DNA from 3 places in the Desulfosporomusa polytropa genome. Region 1 is predicted to be linked to each of the others. Evidence: riboswitches for the same ligand, from Rfam matches in the RefSeq annotation. Region 1 holds a riboswitch; each other region holds the start of a gene.
The links. Region 1 has a riboswitch for molybdenum cofactor ahead of ACZ449_RS06680 (sigma-54-dependent Fis family transcriptional regulator). Riboswitches for the same ligand answer to the same signal wherever they lie in the genome.

Region 1 (10,533 bases):
TACTTCTGCTTGAACAAGAGCTAACCGCAAAGTTCCTGTAGGCATTTGCAGCGAAACATCGGCGCCAAAATCCCAAGTGCCGGTAACTTTCTGCAAGGCAGACGGACGAATATAAGTTGTGCCGTAAATTTTGTTGCCGACAGGTTTGAAAATCAGTTCTTCTTTGCGCATTTCCCCGCGGAGAATACTAGCAGCTGCCATAACAGCATCAACTAGAGGTTTGTAACCTGTGCAACGGCAGGCATTGCGGTGTTTTTGGAACCATGCGCGAATATCTTCTCTAGTGGGGCTGGGATTCTCATCAAGCAATACTTTCGCTGACAAAATAAATCCCGGACTGCAGAAACCGCATTGAGCGCAGCCATAGGCCATCCAGGCAACTTGCAGCGGATGGAGGTTAGTAGGTGTAGCCAATCCTTCAATGGTTGTAATATTGGCTTCATCAGGAACCTTTTTCATCTTCGTGACGCAAGACCGTATTACTCGGCCATCCATAATAATTGAACAAGTCCCGCATTGACCTTGATTACAGCCAACCTTGCAACCAGTCAACAGCAGTTGTTCCCGGAGCACACTAGCCAAACTAGCTTCCAGATCAACAATTAGCGTTCTGGGCAAACCATTGATAATCAGAATTTTCTTTTGCATCTGCTCTCTCGTCTCCTTTATTATTCAATAATCTATATTTCAGGGGATTTCTTCATCCCCGAAATACGCATAATCTTACCATGATTAGCTGCCTTTGCCAAAGCCACATTCCGGGTAACGACAATCTTCACATACTAGACATAACCCACCATGCCCCAGTCTGGTAATATCTTTGCGTGATAGTTCTTCACCAGCTAACAGGCGGGGAACTACCAGGTCAAACACCGTACTCTTGTGATACATGACACAGCCTGGTAAGCCAAGAACCGGAACTTTTCCTAAATACGCCAGCATAAACATCGCGCCCGGCAGTGTAGGCGCCCCATAAATAACAATCTGTCCTCCTGCGGCCCTGATGCCCGAAGGTGTTACATCATCTGGATCGACAGACATACCACCGGTAGTCACAATCATATCGGCACCTTCGGCAAGCAAACCATGAATAGCTTTAGCAATCATAGAAATATCATCAGGTACAAATACCTGCCGCAGAATCGAACTTCCCAAATATTCAAACTTATCCGCCAATACTGGTCCGAAACAATCCTTGATCCGGCCATGATATACTTCACTACCGGTAGTGACAACACCCACCTTACAGGCTTGCAAAGGTTTGACCTCCACCACCGGATAGTAATCAATCCCAATTTGTTCAATTTGTTGAAGTTTCTCGGCCTCAATCACCAACGGAATAATTTTGCAGCCTGTAACCTTTTTCCCCGCATCCACCATCTGATTCGTGTGTAAGGTAGCTGCGGCCACTTGATCAATATCGTTGATCCTTTCCAATGCTTCTGTATTTATTTTTAGCAAGCCAAGAGTATTTGCTCTTATTTCGACCTTACCTTCTGAAGCCTCATCTAAGTGTAGACCTTGCCCTGCTATGGCCTTAGCAAATCTGGTTGCTGCATCATTCTCATGAATAGTTTGCGCATTTACTTCCCAGACATAAATATTTTCCTTGCCAATATCCAGCAACCTCGGGATATCTTCTTTGCAGATAACATGTCCTTTCCTAAAAGCTTTGCCTTTGCGTTTTCCCGGAATAATTTCAGTGACATCATGACAGAGAACCATACCTTCTGCCTGATATACAGAAACTGCTCTCATTGATTGCCCTCCTTAGCTGATTCTCATCTACATACAACGTGTTAAATATTTTTGCAGGTAGGTGGTGCGTTGGCAATGTATCACCTACCTGCGCCTGCAAACTTCTTTACTGCGGAATATATACCTATGTAATTTCTTGCAATACTAAATATTTGTAATATATAACTGCAAGATTTATACCAACTATAAATACCTCCCAAAAAATTAAGAATCAGTAGGGTTTCACCCTGCTGATTCTCTAAAATTCTGCTACATGTACCTCAATATGTTCACAAGTGTCACTTAAAACTGTCACATAAAAGTGACAGTTTTATCCACTATTTATATATTTCGTACTGTTTCATTTTTCTGTACAAGGTATTTCGCGAAACTCCCATGCTTCGCGCTGTCAGACTAACATTTCCTCTATGGGTAAAAAGCATCTCAAGAATTTCCTGTCGTTCATGTTCCTCTAGCATAAAACGCCGCCCCTCTCTCCCACAAAAGGATTCTGCAGCGTAATGGATTGAAGAAGTCTGTTTCTCGGTATCGGTAACAGCTGCTTGCAAATTACATATTTCTTTCGGCAAATTCTCTAGATTTACTATTTGCCCTTCTGTCAGACTGGCAATCCGTTCTACCACATTCTGAAGTTCACGCACATTCCCCGGCCAATCGTAATGCACAATTCGGTCAACCACTTCTGTAGTAACTACGAAATTTCGACCATGTTTGTCTAGCTTTTCCAAAAAGTAATTAAATAATGCGATTATATCCTCTGAACGTTCTCGCAGCGGCGGTATTGTAATAGATATAACATCTAATCGATAATACAAATCTTTGCGAAACGTCCCTTTTTCGACTTCTTTCAATAAGTTTTTGTTGGTAGCGCAAATCACTCTTACATCAACAGGAATTACCTTATCACAGCCAATTCTATTTACTTTTCTCTCCTGTAATACCCGCAAGAGCGCTACCTGCTGCTCTAATGGCATATCGCCGATTTCATCCAAAAATAACGTTCCCTCACAGGCGAGTTCGAATTTACCTGGCTTGCCCCCGCGTTTAGCCCCGGTAAAGGCACCATCGGCATAGCCGAATAGTTCACTGCCAATAAGTTCCCGAGGTATGGCTCCGCAGTTTACCGCGATAAAAGGCCCGGCATTACGCTCACTCCGATTATGGATAGCCTGGGCAAATATCTCTTTGCCTGTACCACTTTCGCCTTGAAGCAGCACGCTGGATATTGAGGTCGCAGCAAGAGAGGCTATCCTGACGGCTTCCAGAATGGCTTTACTTTCGCCAATAATATCACTAAACTGCAAGGTCCCATAGTTTCCATTAAAACGATTCACCAAATTTTGAATTCGTTTAATGGGCCGCAGAATAATAACGCCGCCTGTCACAATTCCCTGTTCATCGGTAACAGGCTCCCCTGAAGCCCAAAATTGACTGACTTCACCATTAATATCCAGCAAGACTTCAGTATCTGGACAGGATTCTTTGCACATTAGCATCCTTCGAACAAAAGTATTTTTAGTCCCTAAAATACTTTCCACCTGAACTCCGCGGGTATCCTCAGACTTATTTATACCAAAACCAAGTATTTTTTTGGCAACAGGGTTCAGTTCGCTAATAACTCCATTATTGTCCACCATAATTACGCCATCAGACATCGTATTGAAAATATTCGTCAACCGGTTATTAATTACACTTAGTTCCTTATTTTTCTTGCGAATCCCCAACTGCGCCATAATTGCTTCCGCTGCCGCCATAACCATCCCCAGTGTATGCAGATGCGCAGCAGTCGATTTGCCGGAAACATCTAAAATTCCTAGCACGTTTCCCCACTCATCAAGTATCGGGGCTGCCGAACAGGTCAGACAGTGATGTTTGCGGCAGTAATGTTCAGATCCTGAAACCTGAATCGGCTTCCCTGTAACCAATGTTGTACCAATGGCGTTAGTACCAGCCTCAGCTTCACTCCAACTTGCTCCTTGAAAAAAGCTCACAGTCATTGGATTCGTCAGGGTATCCTTATCGCCAAAAATTTCCATAACATAGCCACGCACATCAGTTAGTGCCACAACAAATCCAGAGCCTGCAACAATTTGATACAAGTTATCCATAAATGGCTTAGCAATAGTAATAAGGTCCTTATTTTTCCGCAACATAACCTGCAGACTAGCAGTTTCCAATCGGTGATGAATTGCTTCATCATTGGGATTAACCTTGGCTTGGCGACACCTTACCCATGAGTCCAAAATTTCTGGTCTAACCGAGTACTTATAACTTTTGTCAGCACTTTTTAGAGTGGCTGTAAATTTTAGCCACCCGGCCCAAGTACCATCAACTGTGTTCTCGGCATACATAGCCATAAGTTCATCCTCCTGTACTCATTTTTCAAAATACCATTTCCCGAAAAAAACAAAAAACAGAGCACGCCAAAAGGACGAGCGCTCTGTCTCAATAACTAGCACTGACTCCTTTCCGCACCGGGAGGCTTATCGGTTTCCCAATAAACCCGTTGACCTGATGGTCTTAGTTTCCTTTAGCCCACCAAATTCGGAGTTACTGAATATTCAGTTCAGTTTATAGTATTCGGTATTTATGACGAAACTCCTGCACATCAAGTAAATAGGTTTGAATATACTGGAAATCCCTTTACCTAATTTCAAAAAAGACCACTACGCTAACTCACCCATTATACATGCTGGTAGCCGTCCACGATAACCTCAAGTTGTCCTGTATGCGGATTAAATATCAAGCCGTGAATAGGTACATCCTTAGGGATAAGTGGATTATTACGGATTTTTCTAACTACTTCTTCTATATTATCTACCGGATGATGAAAGTGATCTATCCAATTTATTAACTCTGCTTCTATCATTTTGATGGCATCTGGTGAAATTCCACGTGCTAACATCTTTTGAATAAGACTGTCAGCTGTTGTATGAGCTAATCCACAGTCAAAATGCCCAATCACCATTACTTCTTTTACACCCAGCTCGAAGATACTTACAATTAAGCTGCGAATCGTAGCTTCAAACGGACCAGTCACCGAATTCCCGGCATTTTTTATCACTTTTGCTTCGCCACGTTTGATGCCCATTGCTGGCTCTAAAAAATCTACTAATCTTGTATCCATACAAGTAAAAATCGCTAAATGCCGATTAGGCAATTTATTATTCTCGGGATAATCTTGAATAGCTCCTTCCACTAAATATTCCATGAAATTACTATTAGCTGCTAGTACTTGTTCTAAAATATTCATAACGAATCTCCTGTTATACTATCTGGTTTACTGCAAATAACTATCGGCGTTTGTTCTTCTCTTTTATTGATCGGTTTGCTTCTTTCATCCCGCCAAGACTTCCAAACATCCGTTTGACCTTTGCTTGTTCAAGCTGGCGTGAGTTCATTCCCTGATAGGTCAACTCGGCCTGGAGTTTTTGGTAGCTTATGAGGCGTTCGATCAATAGGGTACCGGTTTCAATAGCAGTTTTTATCGCACAACCAGGCTCATTCTGATGGCTGCAGTCGTCAAAACGGCAGTTTTGCGCCAATTGTTCGATATCGGCAAAGGCTTTAGACAAATCGGCAGTTTCTAGCTGCAATTCACGCATACCAGGAGTGTCGATCACTACACCGCCTATTGGAAGCACGATCAGTTGCCGGTGTGTTGTTGCATGGCGTCCTTTATCATATTGATCGATTTCTTTGGTTACAAATACTTCGGTGCCTGCCAAGCGGTTGATTAACGTCGATTTGCCAACGCCTGACGAGCCGATAAATGCCACCGTTTTACCAACGTCAATATATTTCGTAATCTCAACATAGCCTTCCTCACTCAGGCTAGACGTTACAAGTATATCGACGCCTGGGGCAATCGGACGCAATTCAGACAGTTTTTCAGATAAATTAGAGCAAAGGTCTGCTTTGGTAAGTATGATCACGGGGATAGCCATACTATCCCACGCGATAGCCAGATAGCGTTCCAACCGCCGCAGATTAAAATCATTATTTAGTGACATGCAAATAAAGATCGTGTCAATGTTGGCGGCTATAAGCTGACGTTCCTGCGCTGTTCCGGCCGCCTTGCGCTCAAGCATGCTTGAGCGCTGCAGAATCACATTAATGATAACATGACCAGCAGTGTCGCAAATACGGTCAACCATAACCCAATCTCCAACCGTAGGATAATCGCTCTTATCTTTCACGGTAAAGACGAGCTTACCTGAAACCTCAGCCGTCATTTCACCCTCTTCAGTAATGACTTTATATAAATGTTTGTGTTGAACTGACACTCGTGCTATGTATAACCCAGCATAAAGTCTTGATTCTTGTTCCAATAATTCGGTCAGTCCAATTGTATATAAATTAGTTTTACTCATGTTATTTGTCCCCCCATCGGTTATCTCAAATTAAAAATCAGTAAGGAGGGCAAAAAGGCAGTTGTTATCCTGCAAGCACCTCCCCATTTGATACCGACTCCGCAATATATGCTTTAACCATAATATCCAACTCCTTTCCTTGTATTTTTAGTATAGCACAACAGCCGTAAAATCATAGGACCGGCATGACAATTATCGTACGACAACTAAATTTTTAAACATTACCTAAAATACAATCGGCGCTACGGCATTTTGCAAAACTTCAATGACGCTCCAGGCGGCAATTGCGCTGGTACGGGAATAGATGTTGAGCTCGGTGCGTACTTCCTCACCTTGGATTTCAATCTTGTATTCATCGCCTTTGAAACCCGGTACGGCGGTGATATTCATGGTTGTATTTCCCGGACCAGCGCTGGCAAGAGCGGTCGCGATTGCCACATTTACTTTGGTTGGCAGGATGGCGATTGCTTCCTTGGTTGTCCCGCTGAATACCTGCTGCGGCGACATGATATCCATTAATTCATCAGTGAACAACGGTGTATTTTTAAGCGAAGCCGGCGCTTTCTGCGAGCTAATGGAAGCTGTAATCGGGCTCATCAACGCAGCGGTACGCAGTACATCAAAGCCACCTACGGCACCACTGGCAATGTATACACGTCGCTGGTTCTGAGCGGCGGTATTTTTTATGCATTCGTAGAATTCCCTGTCTGCAAAGGCGCCGATTGACAGCACAACGATATTTGAGCCACCGTTCAATATTGTTTCACTATATTCCTGTATGGCTTTTACCGATGCAGCTTCAGCTGTGTAATCTGGCTTCATCGCCATAAGTTCAGCAATATCGGCACAGGCCTTGCAGTTGTGGCGCTTGGCAAATGCATTTGCATGATCGTAGTCTCTTCCCATAACTGCAATAAGTTCATATTCTGGCAGATAACCGTCTCTCAAGGCATTAGCTACAATTTCATTAAGATAGCCACAACCAATAAGTGCTAGTCTAATTTTCCCCATGGTATGCATGTACCTCATTTCAAGTTGTTGGATTATATATCTTAAAATTACTACAAAACCGCCGTTACTAACTTCTTTTTTTCTTTCTGTTCATACATAAGCTTATCACAAAGTTGAATAGCCTCCTGTATATCATTATAGTTATTGTTATATATGGTTATGCCATAACTAAATTCAATACGATATGACAGGTTGCCGCTTTCGTTATATGCATTGATTTTATCAATTAGTATTTTTATATATGTTTCTACTACTTCTCTATCATTCTCGTTGAGCAAGACAATAAACTCATCACCGCCCATACGGAAAACTCCGTTTCCTGCGAAAACAGCTTCTAACTGCCGCGAAAATAACTGCAATGCTTTATCGCCCTCATGATGTCCTAACATATCATTAATGCTTTTAAAATCGTCCAGATCAATATTTACCACTGCTACAACAATATTACGTTTTCTACGCAAATTTGTAAGATATTCATCATAAGCTATGCGGTTACCCAATCCTGTTAATGGATCAAGCTTGATCTGTCTATACACAATAAAAATATAGTTAAATATAACAGCAATCGCTACACTATTCCAAATCGTTAAATATATTAAATAGTACAACTGAATGCTAGACAGCACCGCGGGAAATGTTGTAAGCAAACTGAAACTTACTAGTTCTTCTCTAGTAAGTTTCTTGCGGCTATCATATAGCAATAGAAGGTTTACTGTGTAATAAAAATAGCTTATTAATGGTGAAACAAAAAACAGTGGTCCCCGTACATAAATATTCTCATTGCTTATACTAAAAATCCAATTAAACTGGCAGCTACCTAATGATAGAATACTATGTATAACAAACGGTACACTTAGCCAAAGCACCATACTTATATTTATTTTTTTGTATTGGTGCGTTATTTTATATACATACAGTGCCACACATATTGGTACCAACGGTGTCAACACAAAACCTAATGTATCTACCAACTTATGTGCATTAATAAAACTAATGTAATTACTAGAATTAAGCACTACACTGAAAATTTCTAATACCAAAATTACTATTGTTAAAAACAGCAATACCCAAAACGACCTCAGTGCTTGCTTCTTTTCTTCAAAAAAAAGATAAGCATGTACAGCAATACTAGACAATACTAGTACCATAAAAATATTCATTTGAATCATATGCAAAGTGTTAATTGCTCAGCACACCCTTCAATAACTCTAGTAATATCTAATAAAAGCAGTATATAAGCAAAATAGTCATAGATTACTTTACTAGTAATCTATGACTATTTTCTTCATCAAAAACAATATATCCTGCATGAGTCTTACAAATCTTAACAAAAACTCTCTTGGGTGTGTACATAGAGATATAATAATTTCATTAAGGCTACTCTAACATGATCTTGCTGGATTTTTTTGAAAGACCACAATCAGCCAGCCCAAAGATAGCCCAACAAGCATCGGTAGTACCCAACCCATTCCAATAGCAAACAGTGGTAAAAAAATATGATACAATGCCAACAAGTTTTGAATGAAGGACTCATTCTTAATAAGTTCTGGCAGTGCATTAAGAGCATCGCCTACACTGGCAAACAATGTACACATCGTTGTTAATACATATACAATCTGACGACACTTAAACAGTGGCGATAAGAATGCCAAGATGATCAAGGTAATTGCTAATGGATATAGAAACATTAATACGGGGATCGATAAAGAAATAATCTGTGTCAGCCCAACATTGGCAATCACGCACGACATGATCGTAAATACAGCCACATACGCTCTATAGCTAAGTGAATTGGGGAATAATTTGCGAAATGTTTCTGAGCAAGCAGTGATTAAACCAATCGCTGTTTTTAAACAGGCAAGTGTTACGATAATCGCCAATAAAAAGCTGCCTGCTGAACCAAAATAATAATTTGCAATTTGCGCTAAGGCAATCCCGCCATTTGCGGATAGCTCATATTGAGCAACACTAGTTGCTCCGATATAAGCCAAGCAGCTGTAAATAATTCCCATTAAAAGAATACTTACGATACCTGCTTTCACCGTACCGATGGCAATATTCCGCGGAGTTTGCACCCCTAAATCCTTAATTGTCTGAACAACGATAATACCAAAAGCCAGCGAAGCTAATGCATCCATCGTATTATAGCCTTCGGTGAAGCCTTTAAAAAACGGTTCTGTAACATAGGCACCATGAATCTCTGCACTTGCAATAATCCCCATTGGGCTTAAAAAACTTATAATAACCAAAAAAGCTAAAAACACTAAAAATAGCGGATTTAAAATTTTTCCAACCCAAATTAGAATTTTATTTGGCTTTAACGAAAAAGTAAATGCAATAAGAAAAAACAGAACCGTAAAAACAGCTAAGCCTAGAGACTGATATTCGGTAGCAATATAAGGAGCTACCCCAATTTCATAAGAAACATTCCCTGTCCTCGGTAACGCAAAAAAAGGGCCAATCGTTAAATACAATAAAATGGTCATAAAATAGGCATAGAGGGGATGAATCCGGCTAGACAAGCCAAATAACCCATCACTTTGGGAAATGCCAATTGCCACCACGCCTAAAAAAGGCAGACCAATCCCGGTAATGAGAAACCCCAGCGTAGCAATAAAAACATTGCCGCCAGCTTCTTGTCCCATATGTACAGGAAAAATTAAATTCCCGGCACCAAAAAACAACCCAAATAGCATGGAGCCAATTAATACATACGATGATAATGTCAAGCGTTTATCCATAAAGACCTCCATTGCGCCGCTACCGCTGCGACAAATAGTAATAAAGAACGGCGTAAAGACTCTTTTAAAACATTATTTCTGCATAAACCCACCGATAACAGTAAGCGCCACACCGATACCCGCAAGAAGCGCCACTCCAGCATTACCCACCTGTCCCTGAGCGAAGCCGCTTGCAAATACTGCTTGCCCACTCAAACCAAGGGCAGCAATCAGACCAACCGTAAATCCTCCGACAATACCAACGACCATCAACAACGCTCCTACTTTTGCCATTGCTGATTTTTTATCAAGATACTCTTCTTCAACAATATCTGTCCACAATAAATCCCACTTTTTTATACGCGGATATAAAATCAGCATCAACGGAATTCCTAAAACTATGGATGGTATCGAGTTGTTCACACTAATAATTGTTGCCAACGCAGCAAAAGGAACCAACTGTAATACCTCACATCCCCAGGCAATAATCAACGCACACGACATAGAACTCATTATTGCTATCACAACAAAATTAATGAGTTTTTTTGTATTGTTAAGCAGTAATGGATCTTCATCCTTTTCATCGACCATCCCCAGCTTGCTCCATAATTTGTAAGGAACATAGGCAGAGAAAAAATTACCAATAAAGCCAAATACGCTGCCAACTCCCA
Region 2 (10,533 bases), 2.3 Mb from region 1:
TTTGATTTCAACCGGGTATTTTACAATTCGGACGGGATAACCGCACTGGATATGTTGGTTACTAAGGCGGTACAGCAAGATATTCCGTTTGGTATAGTGGAAGCTGCTTCTGATGTTGACATTCCAGTGGATTTAGCAAGTATGATTCCAGTTGTCAGGGCATTAGAATTAGCAGCGCGTTGCGATAAAAATATTAAGGTACCAGTAAATACCATTGCAATTTTAAATGAGATAGGCTTGGAAACTACAGCAGTTAAACATCGTTGATCAAAACCCATGTAATAAATCGTGGCGTTCTTAAGGGGAGATCTTGCATGGATACGCTAGCGGAAAACTGTATTGAGTGTGGGAAATGTACTGCTATTTGCCAATTCTTGGCGAAAACAGAAAAAACACCCGCGATTATAGCGAAACAAGGGGCTGAGGTTAGCGAGGCCTTTAGTTGTTCACTATGCGGAGCCTGTGAGGCTGTTTGTCCACTAGGACTAAGCCCCAAAGAAATGTTTGCCAGCCGAAGGAATGAAGCAGTAGCTAATGGTGAATTGGATATTGATGAATATCGGTATCTATTTCCTGATAGAAAAAACAATGTTATGAATGTTTACCGCAGCTATTGCGGTATTGACTATCGTGATATAGAAAATGTCGGCAGTGGTGGAACTTGGTTTTTTCCTGGCTGTACCTTGTTGACTTATTCGCCGGAACTAACGCGTGAGGTTTATCGCAGGTTACAAAGTGACTGCAATTGTCAGGGCATATGGACAGAGTGTTGTAGCAAACCTTTGATTCAAATGGGTTTGCAGCAAAGAGCTGAAACCATGCAGGCCGGGTTAAGGGAATTTGTGCAAAAACATAACATTACCAGACTTATTACCGCCTGTCCAGGTTGTTATTATCAATTGAAAAACGTCTTTGAGTCTTGTGATGTTAGTATTCAGACAGTGTATGAAGTGTTAAAAATTGAGCCGCTTAAGCGGACTGACAAAATCAAGTGCACCATTCATGATGCCTGTCCGGACCGGTTTGAACTTACGTTTGCCAATCAGGTGCGTCAAGCGTTGGAACAAAGTGGGTTTTCTATAATAGAAATGAAACACAGTAAAGAGCAAGCAATTTGTTGTGGCAGCGGTGGGCAGATTTCCCATTTCAATCCAGAATTGACACAAGAACTTGTACAGCAAAGACTGAATGAAGCTCAGCTCTCCGGAGCCGATATACTGGTAGGGTATTGCTTAAGTTGTGTATTGAAATTTGATGCAGCTAATTCGCCTATTCCAGTAACTCATGCGTTACACTTGTTGCTGGATCAACATAAAGACTTCACTGGGGCGAAAGCACGAGTGGCTAAAATGCTTACAGGTGCTGATGGGGAAAAAATTTGGGAACAAATTATGACAGAGGACAGGTAAGAAAAGGAGACCAAGCAGCGTGAATAATAATGAACTTGCCACAGCACTTACAAAAATGTTGACACTTAGGTGGTCACCAGTTGCTGTAAAACTAGTAAAGCCTGGTGAAAAAATTCCGGAAAAAGTAACCCAGCCTTCGGTTCCGCTAAGACACTGTCAGGCTATCACCCTTGCTCGGCGTGGTAATAGCTTATACATGCCACCCAGTCGGCATGCCTGCCCAGATGGAGCGGCAATTATGGGGCTGGTTCCGATGTCTCCTAAATTGCGCTCTGGTGAATTATATCTGTTGTTTAAAAAGTTACCGAACATTGAATGTGCACAAAAGATGATAGCCACCCGGCAGGAGTTTGAAGCAGGAACCTATGCGGCGACTGTGCTTGCTCCGCTTGAAGATGCCACTTTTGAACCAGATGTAGTTATTTTTACTATGTATCCTGAGCAAATGATGTGGCTAATGTGTGCATCCAGCTATAGCACGGGGGAACGGCATAATTTCCATACTTCAGGTTACAACTCCACTTGTGCCGATCTGACTGTACAGGTTATGAAAACGCAACAAATGAACATTTCTTTTGGTTGTTATGGTGCCAGAGCCGTTAGCGATATTAGTGATTTTGAAGCCTATGTTTCTGTACCGTTTCAACAGCTGCCCACACTGGTAGGGGCACTGGAAAAATTATCGGCAAAAAGTATTCCGGAAGCGCGGCGGCGGATTTATATGCCGCCAGTTATTGATAAAGTAGCTTACGCTGAACCGGTAGGAGGTACTTCGGTTGATGTTCGTATTGACAGCGACCAGTGTACCGGCTGTGGTTTATGTGAAGCGTTTTGTCCGGAAGCCGTAATTACGATGGTGACTGTGGATGGGCAGCAAAAGGCAAGTGCATCAGCTGCCGAGAAGTGCTGTGCCTGCTATACTTGTGCCGGGCAGTGTCCGCAAAAGGCCATACAGCTGACAGTCAGGTAAACAAACTAAAATTGCATAAAATTGGGGGATAAAGGATGAGTGAAGTAAAAAAGGCGGCATGTCATTTCTGTCATATGAATTGTGGCATGCTGGCAACAGTCGAAAATGGAGTGGTAACAAAGGTTGTGGGAGACCCGGAGCATCCATTTAATGCAGGGGCGCAATGTCCTCGGGGAGTTTTGGCATTAGATCACCTCAACCACCCCAACCGGATCAACTATCCTCTTAAACGGGTAGGTGAACGTGGGTCAGGTCAATTCAAACGGGTATCCTGGGAAGAAGCATTAGATGACATTGCGGCGCGTTTAACTGCGTTAAAAGAAAAATATGGTGCTGAGACAATCACTACTACCGGAGGAACTAACCGGACTGACGATTTTGCCCGCAGGCGTTTCTTCAATCTCGTGGGCAGTCCTAATGTTGTTCATACAGCTCCTGTGTGCTGGATACCCAACTTTTTAACTGAGGCAGCTTCTTATGGTTGGGCTGCTTTCGATCCTGAAGTTGCAGGGTCCAAATGTGCTGTTATTTGGGGTCATAATGGCGGGTCTTCTTATTTACCGGAAATGCGCGGTATGTTGCAAGCAAAAGAGAATGGTACCAAAATTATCGTTATTGATCCAAACTTCAGTGAAACAGCCTCAAAGGCCGATATCTGGATGCCTTTAAAACCAGGCTCAGACAATGCTCTGGCCCTTGCCTGGTTAAATGTTATTATTAGCGAAGGTTTATATGATTTTAACTTCGTTGACGAATGGACAGTAGGATTTGACGAATTAGCTGAAAGGGTGGAAGAGTACACTCCTGAATGGGCAGCCGAAAAAACCGGTATTTCTCCGGAATTGATTGCGGAGACTGCCAGAATATATGCCATGAGCAAGCCGGCTTGTATTGTTTGGGGGGTTGCAACTGATCAATTAGGTAAAGGCAGTTCAGCTTCAGCGCAAGCGCGGGTTGCGCTGCGGGTTATTTGTGGCAATCTAGATGTTCCGGGCGGCGATGTCATGCCTGGTCCTCATCCGACCTTTATTACTGACTGGGAAATGGAATTAAACGATATGCTGCCGGAAGAGCAGCGGGCAAAACAATTGGGGTCAGATCGGTTTAAACTACAGTCCTGGCCAGGCTACAAACTGCTAACAGAAAATATGCTGCGCGTGTGGGGCAAAAGTATTCCGGCAGAATGGTTTTGTGAAGCTAATCCTTCGACCGTATTTCGAGCCATGGCGACAGAAAAACCCTATCCGGTAAAAGCCTGTATCACATTGGCCAATAACCCGCTGGTGTCGTACGCAAACTCCAAACTAGTTTATGAAGGATTAAAAAATCTTGATTTGTATGTAGTGATGGAGTATTGGATGACGCCGTCAGCTATGCTGGCTGATTATATTTTGCCAGCCGCCTCTTGGTTAGAGCGACCGGTTATGACAACCACATATGGTGTTTCCGATTGGTTGATTGCTTCTGAAAAAGCAATTGAACCTATGTATGAACGTAAAACTGATACAGAGTTTTGGTCAGAACTTGGTCATAGAATGGGGCAAGCAGAGCATTGGCCTTGGAAAACTGATGAAGAAATATTCAAATACCGGCTTGATCCACTAGGCTTAGAACTTGAGAGTTACGAAGAATTTGTTGAGCTCTATCGGATGCATTTTGCTGACAGGGAATACCGGAAGTTCGAAACTCGTGGTGTGGCTACACCGTCAGGAAAAGTTGAATTGAAAATTTCGATTTTTGAGCAACTTGGCTATGATCCATTGCCCCACTATGTTGCACCACCGTTTAGTGCGGAAGCTAAGCCTGAATTAGCCGAGCAATATCCCTTAAGCCTTGTTGCTGGTGGTGGGTTTATGCCTTTCTTCCATTCGGAACATCGGGAAATAACAAGAATCAGACTGCTTAGGCCCTATCCACGGGTTTCCATTAATCCGGCTCTTGCCCAAAAAATGGACATCAAGGAAGGCGAGTGGGTTTGGATTGAAACGCCAACCGGCAAGGTTAAGCAGACCGCATTTATCACCTCGGCCGTAGCACCTGATGTCATTCAGGCAGAACGTGGTTGGTGGTTCCCTGAAAAGGAAATGAAAGCGCCGAGCTTAATGGGCGTATTTGAATCCAATATTAATGTATGCGTGGATGACGATCCGGACACCTTAGATGAGCTTTGCGGTAGTTTTTGCGCTAGAGGCGTTATGTGCCGGATTTCGAAAGTGGAGGGGAACGACTAATGCACTGGGGAATGCTAATTGATTTGACAAAATGTGTTGGCTGCCATGCCTGCACGATTGCTTGCCAAAATGAAAACAAATTACCTTTTGATATGAAATACTGTAAGGTTTCCAAGGTGGGGCCAATTGGGGAGTATCCGAATTTAACTTCCTATAATATTACGCTAGGGTGTATGCATTGCCAAGATGCCCCCTGTGTTGACGGTTGTCCTACTGGTGCTAGTCACCACCGGGAAGATGGTATCGTGACAATCGATCCGGATAAATGCGTAGGCTGTCAATTCTGTATGGTAGTTTGCCCCTATGGTGTGCGCCAAATGAATAAAGAAACTGGAGTCGTTGAAAAATGCTCCATGTGTTTTGAGCGCTTAGACGAGGGTATGGTTACACGGTGTGTAGAAACCTGCCAGTTAAAGGCAAGACATGTCGGTGATCTTGACGATCCTGATAGTGAAATCGTGAAATTGATACGAAAAAATAATGCACAGCCGTTGTACCCGCATTTAGGAACTAAACCATCGATTTACTATATTATGCCGTAGGAGGAGGGACTAGCATGGAAAAACAGCAAGAATATTGGGGAAGTCAACCAGCATGGTACTTCTTTCTAGCCGCAATGGGAGCGATGATGTTTGTTATTGCTGCAGTAACAGACTTGGTAGGAAATCCAATAGCCGGACAAATTAACGGCTGGGTAAGTATCGTGGCATTAGCAGCGGCCGGAGTAGGCGCATTGTTACTATTAGAAGAGTTAACTCATAAAACCAAGGGGCATTTGGTTAATGCACGTCCGTTTGCTTCTGTTATGAGTTTTGGCTCACTCATACAAAGTTTGTATATACCTTTGGTTTTTGTATATGGAACATTTTTCTTCAGTTTTATTCCTTGGGCAGGATTGGGTTGGCTCAAAACGATTGTTGCGGTTTTGGCTATTATAGCGGCGTTGCTCTATGTTACCTACCCAGGCGTAGAGCTGGGTGAAGCAAAAGGCAGAAGCTTTTGGAATGGTGGCGGACTGATTGGTGTTTTCCTAATCAATGGGACTGCAACTGGGGCTGCCGCATTAACTCTGGTGTTGTGTATATTGGGTTATGGTGAGGATGCTTATACTGTTACCATTACGAATGTATTGGCCGCTTTGTTAGTTGCTCAGCTATTTACTATACCTGGCTATGTATTAGGAATGAAGTTGTCATCAGCCGAAGAAGCGCGGCGGGGAGCCAATAAATTATGGAGTGGCGAGTTTAGCTCAGCTTTTTGGGGTGGAGTCGTTATCTTCGGAACGATAGTGCCAATGATAGTTAGCTTGCTATTTAGCTCTGTATATTGGTTGGCTATGGCAGCTGTATTGGTTCTTATTGGCGGGGTTTCTTTCAGAATCGATTTCTTACGAGCTGCAGTACGAGTTGTTTTGCCTGGTGAAGAAAAGGATGAAATGAGTAGAAAAGAAATCGCCAAGCTGGCTAGTGCACTGGAAACCCGTTGGCAGGAAAAGGCTAGTTGGTTAAATCCACAAAAATAAGTAGAGGTATTACTATGAACGACATAGCATTTGCCACTAGCGAAGAGGAAGATGAATTACAAGATTTATTCACAAGCTACGGTATGGGTCTTGCTGGCGATATTGAGGAACACGTACTGGTAAAAGTAGATGACAAAGTGTTAGCTGGGGCGATGTTATCTCAAATTGATACTAACTTCTTTCATTTGTTAGTATTTGCCGTAAGAGAAGAAGGACGTAACAGGGGAATCGGCAGTCAACTGTTACAAGAATTGCTCAAAAAACCTGAAATGTACTGTCATACTCCCTTTGACAGTATTGACAGCTCTTACAAGATTTCGACAGTTGCCAAAGGTGACGCTGTACATTTTTATGAAAAAAACGGGTTTGTCGCTTGTGATTTTTCCGCACTAGCAGAGCCTTATGATGAGCAGTGTGGAAAATGTCCGGACAAAGAGGACTGTAAGCCTGTTGCGATGATCATTGCATGTCATAAATAACAGTATCTTACAAGAATAGGTACAATGAGGAGAGAACTGACGTGGAAGCAACTTTCATATTACTGGGGACTGGTGCAGGGCCTGGCTTACCTTCCTTCTTTTGTGATTGTGTGGGATGCCAGGAAGCCAGAAACAATCCGGAGTTAGCCAGAACACGCAGTGGAGCATTCATCGACACCGGTACTAGCAAGATACTTATTGATGCTTCTCCGGATTTACGGCGTCAACTTATCAAAGAAAACATTACCCAAGTTGACTGTATATTTATGACTCATTGGCACTACGATCATTTTGGCGGACTTGGAGAACTTGAATATTATGTTAAATTAGCTAGAAACGAAGCGATTCCTATATTCTTACCACCAAGTGCAGTAAGACAGTTTACAGAGGCGTTCCCTAATTTGTCCGAAGTTTTTGAGGTTAAATCATGGGAGTTTAACAAGCAATATTGTTTGGGTGCATTACACTTGACTCCTTTGCCTGCAAATCACGGGATAGAAACGGCGGGTTTTTTGCTGGAATCAACGGGTAATAGGCTTGCCTATTACCCGGATACCGCTGGGCTTCCGGCAGCTAGCGCTGCCAAGGTGTGTGGGGTTGATTGGTTGATATGTGATGCGACTTTTCATGGCGAGAATTGGTTTCCCCATGTTCATATGTCAATTGAGCAGGCCGTTGATCTTGGCAACCAAATTCGAGCTAAAAGAACGGTGATTACTCATTTGGCGATCCATTACAGCCAACCAGTGACCACAAAGCAGCTTGCTGAGGAAGTTGCAAAATATGAGAATGTATATGTCGCTTATGATGGAATGCGTATTAAACTTTAGAATTGTTTACGAATGAAGAGGTGGGAGTATGAAAAAGTCTCTAGGAACTAAATTATTTGCTATGCCCTCTCCGGTATGGGTTGTAGGAAGCTACGATGCTAGCGATCAGCCTAATATTATGACTGTTGCGTGGGGTGGGATATGTTGTTCGGCTCCCCCATGTATAGCAATTTCATTGCGAAAATCACGATTGACGTATACTAACATTCTTCAGCAGAAAGCATTTACGATTAATATACCATCAGTGCAACATATCGCTGAAGCAGATTATATTGGTCTTGTTTCAGGTAAAAATACAGATAAATTTGGCGTGACTGGCCTTACTCCGATAAGAAGTGATAATGTTAACGCGCCATATGTTAGTGAGTTTCCCTTAGCTTTTGAGTGCAAACTCCTTCATGCTATTGAAATGGGGGCTCACACGCAATTCATAGGTCAAATTCTTGGCGTCAAAGCAGATGAAGAAATTCTTGATTCAAATGGAACCCCGATGGCTAGTATGATTAATCCATTAATTAGTAGTGCTTCAGACCGCTCGTATTATGCATTTGGAGAATATTTAGGTCAAGCCCATTCACATGGACTGACATTTTTGGATAACCATGAGGGTGAATTGAATTGATATAGATTCACAACTGAATAAAACTGGCACTCCGAACTGCATGACCTAAAGTTATCCATGGTCTGGCAGTCTGAACTACAAGTTCACGGGGTAGTGAAAGAAATTTCACTACCACCCAATCTGGGAAAGGAGGCGCTTCATGAGTTGTTGATATGAAAACTTCTGTGCGCTTTGCATAGAAGTTTTATTTTTCAGACAACAAGTATAACTGTCCATAAGAACTAGCAACAAACAAAATGAAAAAGAAGATTGTTTATTTCAAAATGATACAAAATGATACGATTTTCCCAAAATAAAAAAATAAATAATATATCACAAAAGCTAAGAACGCAATAAAGGCTTTATTTACAAGAGTTTTCTTGGATTGGATAATAGGAAAACTGATTGGCACGAATTTTGCAATAAAGAGTATTTAGAATAATAAATAAAAACTGGCACTCCGAGCTGCATGACCTAAAGTTATCCATGGTCTGGCAGTCTGAACAACTAGTTCACGGGGTAGTGAAAGAAATTTCACTACCACCCAATCTGGGAAAGGAGGCGCTTCATGAGTTTTGAGACAAAAACTTCTGTGCGCTTCTCGCAGAAGTTTTATTTAGTCTACCAGACAATATAAATATTTTCTGGTAGACATAAGAACGACTAAGGCTTGTGCCAGCGTCCTAAAGGACGCCGGCACAAGCCAAGTCTTATCTTATATTCTGAAAGAGATTTCGTTCTATTTAATCTAGGAAGGGAGTGAATGAACTGTGTTTGACAGTTATGCTCGAAGCATTGACTATTTGCGGGTTTCTGTTACAAATAGGTGTAATTTACGATGCAAATATTGTATGCCTGAAGAGGGAGTAGAAGATCTTGGTCATGATATAATACTAAGCCTGGAAGAAATTGCTCATCTCGTTAAGGTTGCTGCCCGGATAGGAATTCAAAAGGTTAGGTTGACAGGTGGAGAGCCACTTGTTCGTAGAAATATTACTAAACTTATTGCAGATATCGCCCAAATTCCAAAGATTAACGATATAGCGATTACGACAAACGGAATGCTATTTGCTGACATGGCAGAAGAACTAAAAACAGCCGGTTTAACTAGGGTTAATTTCAGTTTAGATAGTCTTGATCCGGAAACGTTCAGATATATTACCACTCGAGGCAGCCTGAATGATGTGATTCGTTCGATTTCCAAAGCATTGGAAATGGGTATGGCACCAATAAAAATTAATACTGTGGTTATGAAAGGCATTAATGACCACGAAATATTGGATTTTGTTGAACTAGCAAAAAAAATGCCGCTTCATGTGCGATTTATTGAATTTATGCCTGTAGGGGATTTGCCCTTTTATAAAACAGACCGGGTGGTGACGGTAAGTCAGATTAGAGAGACCATTGAACAAAAATACGAGTTGTATAAAGGTGCAGTAATACAAGGGAATGGCCCGGCCAAATCGTACCGAATACGCGGTGGAATGGGGACAGTTGGTTTTATCAGTGCCATGAGTGATCATTTTTGCAGTGAATGCAATCGAATCCGCATGACAGCCGATGGTAAACTCCGGGGTTGCTTGTTCGCCAAAGAAGAGTTTAATTTAAAATTGGCACTGCAAAATCATGCCAGCGACGAAAAATTGGCAGATATCTTTAGCAAGGCAATTAGAGAGAAGCCACAACGCCATCATATGGATGAAGGTTGGGGTGCGGACAATAAACGTAAGATGTACCAAATAGGGGGATAATAATGGATTTTACGCATTTCAATAATGACGGATATGCTCGCATGGTGGATGTCAGTGAAAAAAATGATACTGTGCGTACAGCTACAGCACAGGCCGTTGTTCATATGCAACCCGCTACCCTGCAAGCTATAAAGAGTGGCGGTATCAAAAAAGGGGACGTTTTGGGAGTTGCCCAGGTAGCCGGTATTATGGGGGCAAAACAAACGTCCAGCCTTATTCCTATGTGCCATCCCCTAATGTTGACTTCTGTAGACATTGAGTTTGAAATAGACGAATTAAATTCAAACATAATCATACGCTGCCAGGTTAAAACCACAGGAAAAACCGGTGTGGAGATGGAGGCAATCAGTGGTGTCAGTGTTGCGGCTATGACCATCTATGATATGAGCAAAGCTATTGACCGCTGGATGGAGATTACCGATATAAAGCTTATGGAAAAAATGGGCGGCAAAAGTGGCCATGTTAAGCGAGATATATAGAGAAGGTTATTTTATAGAGGTGATACGATGTACAAGACAGGGATACTTATCCTGAGTGACAAGGGCGCCAGGGGAGAACGGCAGGATTTGAGTGGCCAGCAAATACGGGAATCTCTAGGACCTCAATATAGCATTGAATATTACAAAATTATACCAGATGAAAAAGATCAAATCGTGAAAGAGCTTTGTTATATCTGTGATGAATTAGCACCGGCACTTTTACTTACCTCCGGGGGAACTGGCTTTTCCCATCGTGATGTA
Region 3 (9,255 bases), 2.4 Mb from region 1:
TAGATAGGTATGCGTCGTAATAAATAAATATTGTCCCTGTCAGGGGTATTAAGACCCGGCAAGACGGTAAACGCCGCTTGATAGTCGGCTGCTGCTATTACTTCCCAGGTCCTTAGATTAAAATAGCCGTAGGGATAGGAAAATAACTCCGAAGTTTTAGCCGTAACCTGTCGAAGGTCCTTTTTGACAGCCTTAACCTCATACTGCAACTCCTGACCTGATAGCGCGGTCAAGTCACTGTGCGTCACCGAGTGACCGCCAAAAACAATACCATAGGCAGACATCTCCCTTATCTGAGCACTTGACAACCGCTTGTTTTTATCAATATTTACACCTGGTACAAAAATAACAGCACGAAAATCATATTGCTTTAATATAGGAAAAGCATATAAATAATTATCCTCATAACCATCATCAAATGTAATAAGAATCGGCTTGTCCGGCAGTTTAACCGGCTCTTGCCGCATATACGCAACAAACTTTTCCGGGGAAATAGTTTCAAAACCCGCCTTTTTCAACATATCCATCTGCCGTGCAAACTCTGCCGGTGTCACCGTTAAATTCGGTAAATCACTGTTGTCCTCACTCACATGATGATATAACAATACGGGAATACCGTTAAGATACTGGGCAGATGCACTATTGGCAAACATAACAGGCAAAAGTCCGACAAGCAGGCAAATAAGCTGGTGGCATACTACCTTTTTTCCGATCTGCATATGAATCCCTCTTCTTGTTTTATATTAATTTCTATTATAAACTAACTTTAATAGAAATTAAACTCTACCTGAAAGGCAGGCTTTATCATGACACAGATAAATTGGGGTATCCTATCAACAGGTACGATTGCGAAAAAATTTGCAGACACTTTTCCCCAGTTACCCGATTGCGGCACTCTCTTAGCTGTCGCGTCACGCAGCCAGGAATCTGCCCGTCAATTTGCCACAAGTTATAGTATACCACGCGCCTATAGTAGTTATTTAGAGTTAGTGCGTGATCCCGAGATTGATGTTATCTATGTTGCTACCCCACATTCTTCCCACTATGAAAACGTGAAACTCTGTTTAGAGAATGGCAAACATGTTCTTTGTGAAAAATCATTTACTGTCAACATAGAGCAAGCTACTGCCCTTATTCAACTGGCTAAAGAAAAAAATTTGTTTCTGATGGAAGCCTTCTGGACAAAATTTCTCCCAGCCTACCAGCAGCTTAGCAAAACTATCGCCGAAGGTGCTATTGGGGACATAATTCATTTCAGGGCCCAATATGGCTTTGCCCCCACCGGGGCGAGGTATGTAAGAAAATTTGATCCTAACCTGGCCGGAGGTGCTTTGTTGGATATCGGTGTTTACGCCCTCGGGGTGGCAACCATGCTGCTAGGCTATCAGCCTGCCCAGATGTGCTCAAGTGCCATTATGGGCGAATATGGCACAGATAAATTTAATAGTATCATGTTAGCTTATGAAAACGGCATGACTGCCCACTTAATTACAACCATTGGCTCTGTTATCGAACCACAAGCTGTGGTCTTCGGTACTAAAGGCCAGATTATTCTCCCCAACTTTTCCGCACTCCAAAACTTTACTTTGAAAAAAAACGATGGTACACAATCCACTGTCGATTCACCCTTTGAGATTAATGGTTTTGAATATCAAATACGGGAAACGGTCACTTGTTTGCGCGCTAAAAAAAGGGAGAGTGATATCATGACTCATCAAAATACCCTAGCAGTAATGCGATTAATGGATACAGCCCGTGCCGACTGGGGGCTAAGGTTCCCTTGTGAGGATTAACTAGCGGCATAGCTTAAACCAGGTAATTGTAATACCGGCAAACAGTCATACTAATGGCCTTGCTTCCTGATCAACACAGGAGGCAAGGCCGTTTACGTTAACCTACTAACAATATCATCTGCTTTATTGGTTTGAACCAACAAAAGTAAAACCATATTTCTTAAAGACTGCTGCACTTTGTGGACTACAAAGATATGTCAAAAAGGCTTCGGCTTCTTGGGGATGCTTAGAATTAGCCATAACCACTGCTGGAAACGTAACCGGCGTGTGCGACCCATCTGGCGCAGCCGCGACTACTTTGACCTTATCGCTTAACGCGGCCACCGTCGAAAATGCAATTCCTGCATCAACATTTTCTGTCTCAACATAGGCAATGATTGTGCGAACATCCTTAGCCTGTACGGCTTTATCTTTAACAGCTTCCCATATACCAATATTTTTAAGTAACTCTATAGCATATTGACCAGCCGGCACAGTCCCCGGCTCGCCCATACCAAACCTTGTGACCCTTGTTAAATCTTGAAAACCTTCGATTTTCAATTGAGAGTTTTTCGGAACCACCAGTACCAATTTATCACTAACCAGTATTTTTCGGGTACTAGCTACTACGAGATTTTGGTTTTGCAGATCATTCACCTGTTTCGGTGAAGCAGAAATAAATATATCTGCCATGACACCCTGTTCTAACTGTTTTTGTAAAACTCCAGCAGGACCAAGATTAAATACAAGTTTTACATTTGGATTAGACGCTTCATATTCTTTTTGAATATCCTGCAGAGCATCTTTCAGCCCAAGCGCAGCAGAAATATTAATTTCCATAGGCTCGGTCAGTTTTACCGGCGTTTGGACAACAGGCTTTGTTGCCCAAATTGTTCCGGCGACAACCAGAACTGCAACCAGTATAAACAGCCAATTAACTACAACCTTCTCTTTCACAGATAACTCCCCCTCGCATTGCCAGTAGCGCTGGCTGCTATTTCTCCAGGACAAGCTCATGTCTGTCAGCATCTTTTAATACACAATTCCATGCTATGACCTGACCGCCCCTAATTTAAAAATAAACAAATTTATACCAACATAAACTAACATAACTTTATTATAGTATTTATTATATGGTAATTGCAAGCAATTACCATATAATAAATACTTCTTTAAGTAACACTTGTTCAGCCTTAAAACTCAGTAATTACAGGCATAATTCCATATTTACCGGCATTATCGCTAAACTAAATTTTTTCTACTCAATATATACCAACCCTATTGCTTTATATAATCTCAGCAAATATAATAGTATTATACTTGTTTATATTTGTTTATGTTAGTTCTTGTTATCAAAATGCCTTTTATCTCAAGTTCTCACAATTGAATAGTCTGCTTCTTAGCCGATTTACCTAATCCTTCAAGGTATGGTAACCGGCCGATCGGTATAGCGGGAAACGGCTATATCTCCCTTTTGGAAAGGAGCAATATTTTAAGCGGCGCAGTTCCTTGTGCCTATTTATGATCCGATTTGCGCCTGCTTAAATTCATTGCCAAGCCTTTCCATCCCGGATAAGCTTGGCAATTTTGATTTATTAGAAGTTTACTATCCTGCATATGCTCCACCCTAGAACATTTGTATGTCAATAACACTATTTTGATAGGAGGAAAAATTATGTTCGAGCGAGTCCATACCCACAGCGATATTTTAAAAAACGGAAAAATCATGCTATTGGTCGACTGCGAACCCGGTTGCTACACGTTAACTGACTTAGAATATTCAGAACACGCATTTCAGGAACTCCTTGTGGACACCTATAAAACCCTCCAAGAAGCTAAATTGACTAAGAACAACTTCACTTTTGAGGCCTATGCCAATACCATTGTATCGTTGACAAACAACCTTGAAAATATTACGAAATCTCTTCTTGCAATCAAATCAGCAATACAAGCAGCTAACGGCAAGCAAGGTACAATTATTACTGAGTCTTACCAACAGGAAAGTGTCGAACACAGTGCAAAAAAAAATGCAGCAGCGTACCAAAATGACCCCGACCAGTTCACAGCAAAACGCAGTTTGCATACGCTACGAATCTTTCAAAAATGAAGCCCCTACAAAGCACATGTTCTGCTTTAAAATAGCTCCAAAAGGAAATTTAACAATACATGATTACATAAGAGATGGTGATGCCTTATGAAGATTTCCGATTTCACTTTAATAGTCGACAATGTCTCTGTAGATACGCTTCCACTTTTTGTTCAACTCGCTGCCGATACAACCTCGGCATACAAGGAGATTGACGCACTCTATGAAACTGATAAAACACGCTACCAGACCGCAGCATCCCTTTCTCCCTATGCAAATTACCCTTTGTTCACTACCAGCGGTATTGAACGGCAATGTTATGCCGTAAAATATTTAGGGGTGCTGCTTGCGGCTATAGAAGATGGTCGCGATTCTCCCTTATTCGAACAGCTATTACGCAGCCTAACAAAACACTGGAATGATTTGCACTATTACATAAAGAACTCCGAAACAATCGATTTATCAACAGCTGTTAAGCCGGAGTATTACGCTGAATCCACCCAAAATAGTCAGCACCATAATCTTCTTACAGGCGCCGCAACACAATATCTCCAGACTTTCATTGCGTTGTATCCAGCCATCGACTTACCACCGCAGGCCTCCTTAAAATTCGCAATGTTTATGACATGTGCTCTAGGAAAAAAGGCAATTGTATCAACTCCTGAGACTTTATCTATTATCCAAACACTTGCCAGCAAACTTGATGGTACTAGCGAAATTCAACAATTACGAGGCAGACTGAATAAAGCATCAGTAAAAAAAGTGGCCCGCTATCTAAAAAATTTGATATATCAAAAAGTCTTTCATAATTATCGCGATCCCTGGAACGGCGACCACTGCTGGGAGGGCTTGGCCCACTGCAGCGCATATCTGTCGTCAATAGCAGGAATATCATTGTTTTCCCCAAAACTCTTGACGCAGGTTAAGGAGCGAGATGTAGAACTTCTTTGCCGCCTTTATATTGTTAAGATGACTGCAGAGTTATTTCGCTCTAATCATAAACAAAGCAAAGAAGAGATGGAATTAGATTGTGCTGAATTTGTAATGTTTGGCTTAAATTTACTTGAGTTCGTAAGAGAATATAAGAAAACGAAAAAATATTATTTTGAACACAATGCCCCATTTCCATATGCTGAAATGAATAATCTTCAAAAGCAGCTTCAGACTTGTGAAACAGAGGTCCGAAGAATGAGCGCGGATTTGACTGCAAAAACTAATTTACTAGCCTTAAAGGAAGAAGAGATTAACAATCTGATTCTTAAACAAAAATTCGTGTTAAATGCATTGACCAAGGAAAATCAACTGCTTAAAACTAAACTTGCGCAAATCGAAGATCACCCTCGAAAAATCGCAGACATAAAAACAATTCACTCTGATACTATTTTTAAAGCAGCAATATCCAATAAACATTACAATATAGAGACGGCTTTAAAAAGACTAAGCACTATTCATGCCTTGGTTATCGGCGGTTCTGAAAACTGGCAAGCCAAGTTAAAGCGCAAACTCCCCCACTTTGTATATCTTTTTGGCGACACAAGCAACTTTGACGAAGCACTGATTATCCATGCCGATATTATTTTTGCCAATGTTCGGTGCAAATTTAGCCACGATTGCTTTTATAAGATGATCAAACCAATTCGCTATTATAATAAGCATCTAGTGTTTTTGCCTAATACTAATATTGCCCTTACCATTCACCAGATGGTCAACGCTGCAGATTCGGACTATGCAGCAGAAACAGCAGCAAGAAATGCCACAGTACATAATGATATCGGCCGTGTTGTCGAACTATGAACCAGCATTAATTACGAATTTGAATACAAGGAGAAGGGTTTTACTTTTGGCATTGCCCCAAAAGTAACAAAAGGTCTAGGCCCAAAGCCTCCAAAAGCTGAAAAGCCGGGCGATATTCCTAAAATCCGCAAACTCGCTACGTGAACTGGTACCCTAAATTAGGACAGTGAGAAGAAATCCGTTTTAGGAAGCGATAAGATGATCCCGATATTGATTTGGGGTCATCTTTTTTAATCCCCATTGGTAACGTTGGCAATTGTAATACTCAATGTATTCATCGATCTTATTCTGAACTTCAGTAAAGCTTTGGCACTCTTTTATATTAATTTCATCCTTCATATGTCCAAAGAATGACTCCATTGATGCGTTATCCAAACAGTTGCCCTTCCTAGACATGGACTGTTTTATCAATAATTCTTTCACCCTGCACTGAAATTCAGGATGTGTATAATGAAATCCCTGATCCGAGTGTATAATTGCGTCAGGGTGGATGTTTCCGCCCAAAGTTTCCTGTAATCGGTCCAGCGTTTTCATCACAAGACCCATTTCGAGAGAAGTCGATAGATGGTAAGCCAAAATTTCTCTTGTTGATCCGTCTTTAATGACCGATAAGTAAGCCTTACGCCCCTCGGCGTAATATAGATAGGTAATATCGGTTAACATGACCTTTTGCGGCTCGTGGTGATCAAACTTGCGCTTTAGCAGATTACATACCGTTTTATGAGGTTGAGTTGCCTTTGCCATTTTTCGATACGGATTCTTCCGTCTCACCACCGTAACCAATTGGAACCTTCGCATAATACGCAAAATCTTCTTGTGATTCATAAGAATTGCGTACTCTCTTTCTAGATTCATCTTTATCGTGCGCCAGCCACCCTTTCTTTTAGTAGCAATAAATATTTCTTCAATCAGTTTATAATCATTTCTGTCATGCTCTTCTCTCTGGTATCGACTAGGTGCTGCCTTCAGCCAGGCATAGAACCCGCTACGGCTAACTTGTGCTATCTCACATAAGTAACTAATCATACGATACTTCGGATACTTTCGTATGACTCGATATATGATTTGGAACTTTTCTGCAGCATTTAACGCCTTCTTTCTTTCTCCCGTATCTTTTTTAACAATTCATTTTCTGCCTCAAGAAAATAAATTTTGGCCTCGGCCTTTTTTAACTTATCTTCAATGGACGACTCTCTGCCTGTTAAACGGATACCTTTTGAACTTCGTCCCGCTTCTCTCAGACCTTGCTCACCACGCTGTTTGAAAATGATACGCCATCTTTTGATACAGACAAATGGTTTATCGTCTCCTATTAGTTGAAGATTGAAGCCATTGTCAATAAAAATTTGTCTAGGCTTCTTTCCAGATAAGTATTCTTTGACCGCTCTAATTTTAAAATCGGAATGATACGAGATATAGCGGTCAGTTACTTTCTCTACATTGGGGTTTCTCAGAAGGATGTGTTGATCCGATTCGCTATAGAATATATTACTCACTAAAATTCCGCCTCCGGTAATTAATAATTTCATTATATACATTTATTCGTTCTATGAACATACAAAAACCCCGATACGGACTTTATAATAGTGTCCATTATCGGGGTACCGGTTCACGCTCAAACAGTACGGATTTTTTAACGGAATACCGCCCGGCTTTTCTCCTGCGGAACGCTTTTTCCGGCAAAGGCCGGGGGGTTACGGGGGTTACGAGGGATACCGAGGTACCACCTTACGGCTGCCTGTGCCGGGTTTTGTACTTGACACCCCTTGTTTTATAATGCCTCCGCGACTCCCAAATCTTATACTTTGATATATTAAAAAGAGAACTATCGTGCGTGCGATAGTCCTCTTTTTATTTCATTTACACAACTCAATTGTACTTTATGTTAGCTTATGTTGAAAACAGTTAGCCCTGCCATGTCCCACAGGAGGGGTGTTGCCGCCGATCTAGCAAACCAACGAACACTTACCAATATAACCATTATTTCAGTACGTAATTGTTAGCGATAATCATCTTAAATTAGCGATATCCGGCGATATATAGATTTATATTGTTAATTTGATTAAATACGGTTAAATTTAGGATTAAATGGGTAATTTTATTGTTTTTTGTCATATAACATGCTATACTAGTTACAAGGATATTAAAAAACTAAGGAGTGTTGATTACAATGAAAATTAGCGGAAGAAACAAATTGGAAGCCACTGTAAAAGAAGTTGTTAAAGGGACTGTTATGGCTAAAGTCATCATGGATTATAAGGGTACCGAACTGGTAGCTGCCATTACGGTAGATTCTGTTGAAGACTTAAACCTAGCTCCTGGAGACAAGGTTACGGCTTTGGTAAAGGCTACTGAGATGATGGTTCTTAAATAATTGTAACCACGTACCTGCCAATAAATCCAGAGGCATTGACTCACCCCGCAAAGTAAGGGTTAGTCAATGCCTCTGTTTTAGCTTTATCTACACTTTTCGATTTCATCAATTTCTACTTGGCAGTCACTACCGGTATCCCTTTGGAATCATGAGCCATAACTTCACAGCAACAGGTATCACCTTTAAGAGTGGTTTAAAACAAACCGCTAACTTTACCAGTCTTAACATCAACATCAATGCGACGATAAGCAGGGTCAGAGCTAGTCCCTGGCATCAAGCTGATTGCACCAGCCATCGGACAGAGGAATTTGGCACCACCATAGACCAAGATGTCGCGGATCGGCAATCTCCAGCCTTTTGGTACACCCTTCCAGGTAGGTTCATGCGACAAGGACAGGTGGCTCTTAACCATCATGGTGCAGTAATCGGCATACTTAGGATCAGACTCGAATTTCTGAGCTTTTTCCTCAGCCAACGGAGCCCAGTCAACGCCATCAGCGCCATATACTTCTGTGGCAATCTTCTCAACACGTTGACGAAGTGGCATTTCCAGCGGATACAGGAATTTGAAATCAACTTTTTCTTTACAAGCATCCATAACTGCATCAGCCAAATCAAGAGCGCCTTCGCCACCACTCATCCAGTGTTGGGAAACAGCAGCGCGCGCGCCAGCCTGTTCAGCAATTCTCTTAACCAAAGCATGTTCAGCCGGGGTATCAGTGTAGAAAGCATTGATACAAACAACTGGTTTGATTCCAGATTTTTTGATCATGTTGATCAGATGTACCATGTTTTCGCAACCTTTTTCGAGTAGACCCAGGTTTTCTTTAGTATATTCGTCAGGCAACGGACGACCTGGAATAACGGTAGGTCCACCACCGTGCATTTTGAGAGCGCGAACAGTTGCTACCAGGATAGAAACGTTTGGAGTAAGTCCGCTCAAGCGGCATTTAACGTTCCAGAATTTTTCGAATCCGATATCGGCAGCAAAGCCAGACTCAGTAATATGATAATCAAAGCATTTAAGACCAATACGGTCAGCAATGATTGAGGACTGACCAATTGCAATGTTAGCAAACGGACCCGCATGAACAAAACAAGGCTGACCTTCCACAGTAGAGCAGAGTGTCGGGTTGATGGTATTACGCATCCAGGCAGTCATAGCACCGTCAACTTCAAGATCGCCAGTAGTAACTGGGTTACCTTGTCTGTTATAACCAACTACAATG

Region 2: linked by a shared signal. The riboswitch ahead of moaA (GTP 3',8-cyclase MoaA) and the one ahead of ACZ449_RS06680 (sigma-54-dependent Fis family transcriptional regulator) in region 1 are both predicted to bind molybdenum cofactor.
Region 3: linked by a shared signal. The riboswitch ahead of ACZ449_RS17695 (hypothetical protein) and the one ahead of ACZ449_RS06680 (sigma-54-dependent Fis family transcriptional regulator) in region 1 are both predicted to bind molybdenum cofactor.

Annotation. Positions count from the first base shown of each region.
Region 1 is NZ_AP042400.1:1,026,631-1,037,163, reverse strand. Features, by position in the region: gene ACZ449_RS06690 (molybdopterin-dependent aldehyde oxidoreductase) at 1-648, opposite strand, end outside; gene ACZ449_RS06685 (molybdopterin-binding protein) at 733-1,758, opposite strand; gene ACZ449_RS06680 (sigma-54-dependent Fis family transcriptional regulator) at 2,076-4,115, opposite strand; molybdenum cofactor riboswitch at 4,206-4,320, opposite strand; gene ACZ449_RS06675 (beta-class carbonic anhydrase) at 4,442-5,011, opposite strand; gene rsgA (ribosome small subunit-dependent GTPase A) at 5,052-6,131, opposite strand; gene ACZ449_RS06665 (aspartate dehydrogenase domain-containing protein) at 6,357-7,142, opposite strand; gene ACZ449_RS06660 (GGDEF domain-containing protein) at 7,193-8,290, opposite strand; gene brnQ (branched-chain amino acid transport system II carrier protein) at 8,525-9,883, opposite strand; gene ACZ449_RS06650 (QueT transporter family protein) at 9,956-10,533, opposite strand, start outside.
Region 2 is NZ_AP042400.1:3,304,152-3,314,684, reverse strand. Features, by position in the region: gene ACZ449_RS17340 (TIGR04282 family arsenosugar biosynthesis glycosyltransferase) at 1-267, shown strand, start outside; gene ACZ449_RS17335 (heterodisulfide reductase-related iron-sulfur binding cluster) at 315-1,409, shown strand; gene ACZ449_RS17330 (DUF169 domain-containing protein) at 1,429-2,379, shown strand; gene ACZ449_RS17325 (molybdopterin-containing oxidoreductase family protein) at 2,415-4,610, shown strand; gene ACZ449_RS17320 (4Fe-4S dicluster domain-containing protein) at 4,610-5,152, shown strand; gene nrfD (NrfD/PsrC family molybdoenzyme membrane anchor subunit) at 5,167-6,132, shown strand; gene ACZ449_RS17310 (GNAT family N-acetyltransferase) at 6,147-6,611, shown strand; gene ACZ449_RS17305 (MBL fold metallo-hydrolase) at 6,653-7,441, shown strand; gene ACZ449_RS17300 (flavin reductase family protein) at 7,470-8,063, shown strand; molybdenum cofactor riboswitch at 8,080-8,211, shown strand; molybdenum cofactor riboswitch at 8,489-8,618, shown strand; gene moaA (GTP 3',8-cyclase MoaA) at 8,813-9,793, shown strand; gene moaC (cyclic pyranopterin monophosphate synthase MoaC) at 9,796-10,272, shown strand; gene ACZ449_RS17285 (MogA/MoaB family molybdenum cofactor biosynthesis protein) at 10,300-10,533, shown strand, end outside.
Region 3 is NZ_AP042400.1:3,397,571-3,406,825, forward strand. Features, by position in the region: gene ACZ449_RS17680 (polysaccharide deacetylase family protein) at 1-719, opposite strand, end outside; gene ACZ449_RS17685 (Gfo/Idh/MocA family protein) at 807-1,793, shown strand; gene modA (molybdate ABC transporter substrate-binding protein) at 1,917-2,729, opposite strand; molybdenum cofactor riboswitch at 3,157-3,272, shown strand; gene ACZ449_RS17695 (hypothetical protein) at 3,448-3,879, shown strand; gene ACZ449_RS17700 (hypothetical protein) at 3,967-5,652, shown strand; partial or broken gene ACZ449_RS17705 (IS3 family transposase) at 5,836-7,148, opposite strand; gene ACZ449_RS17710 (TOBE domain-containing protein) at 7,823-8,026, shown strand; gene ACZ449_RS17715 (formate--tetrahydrofolate ligase) at 8,220-9,255, opposite strand, start outside.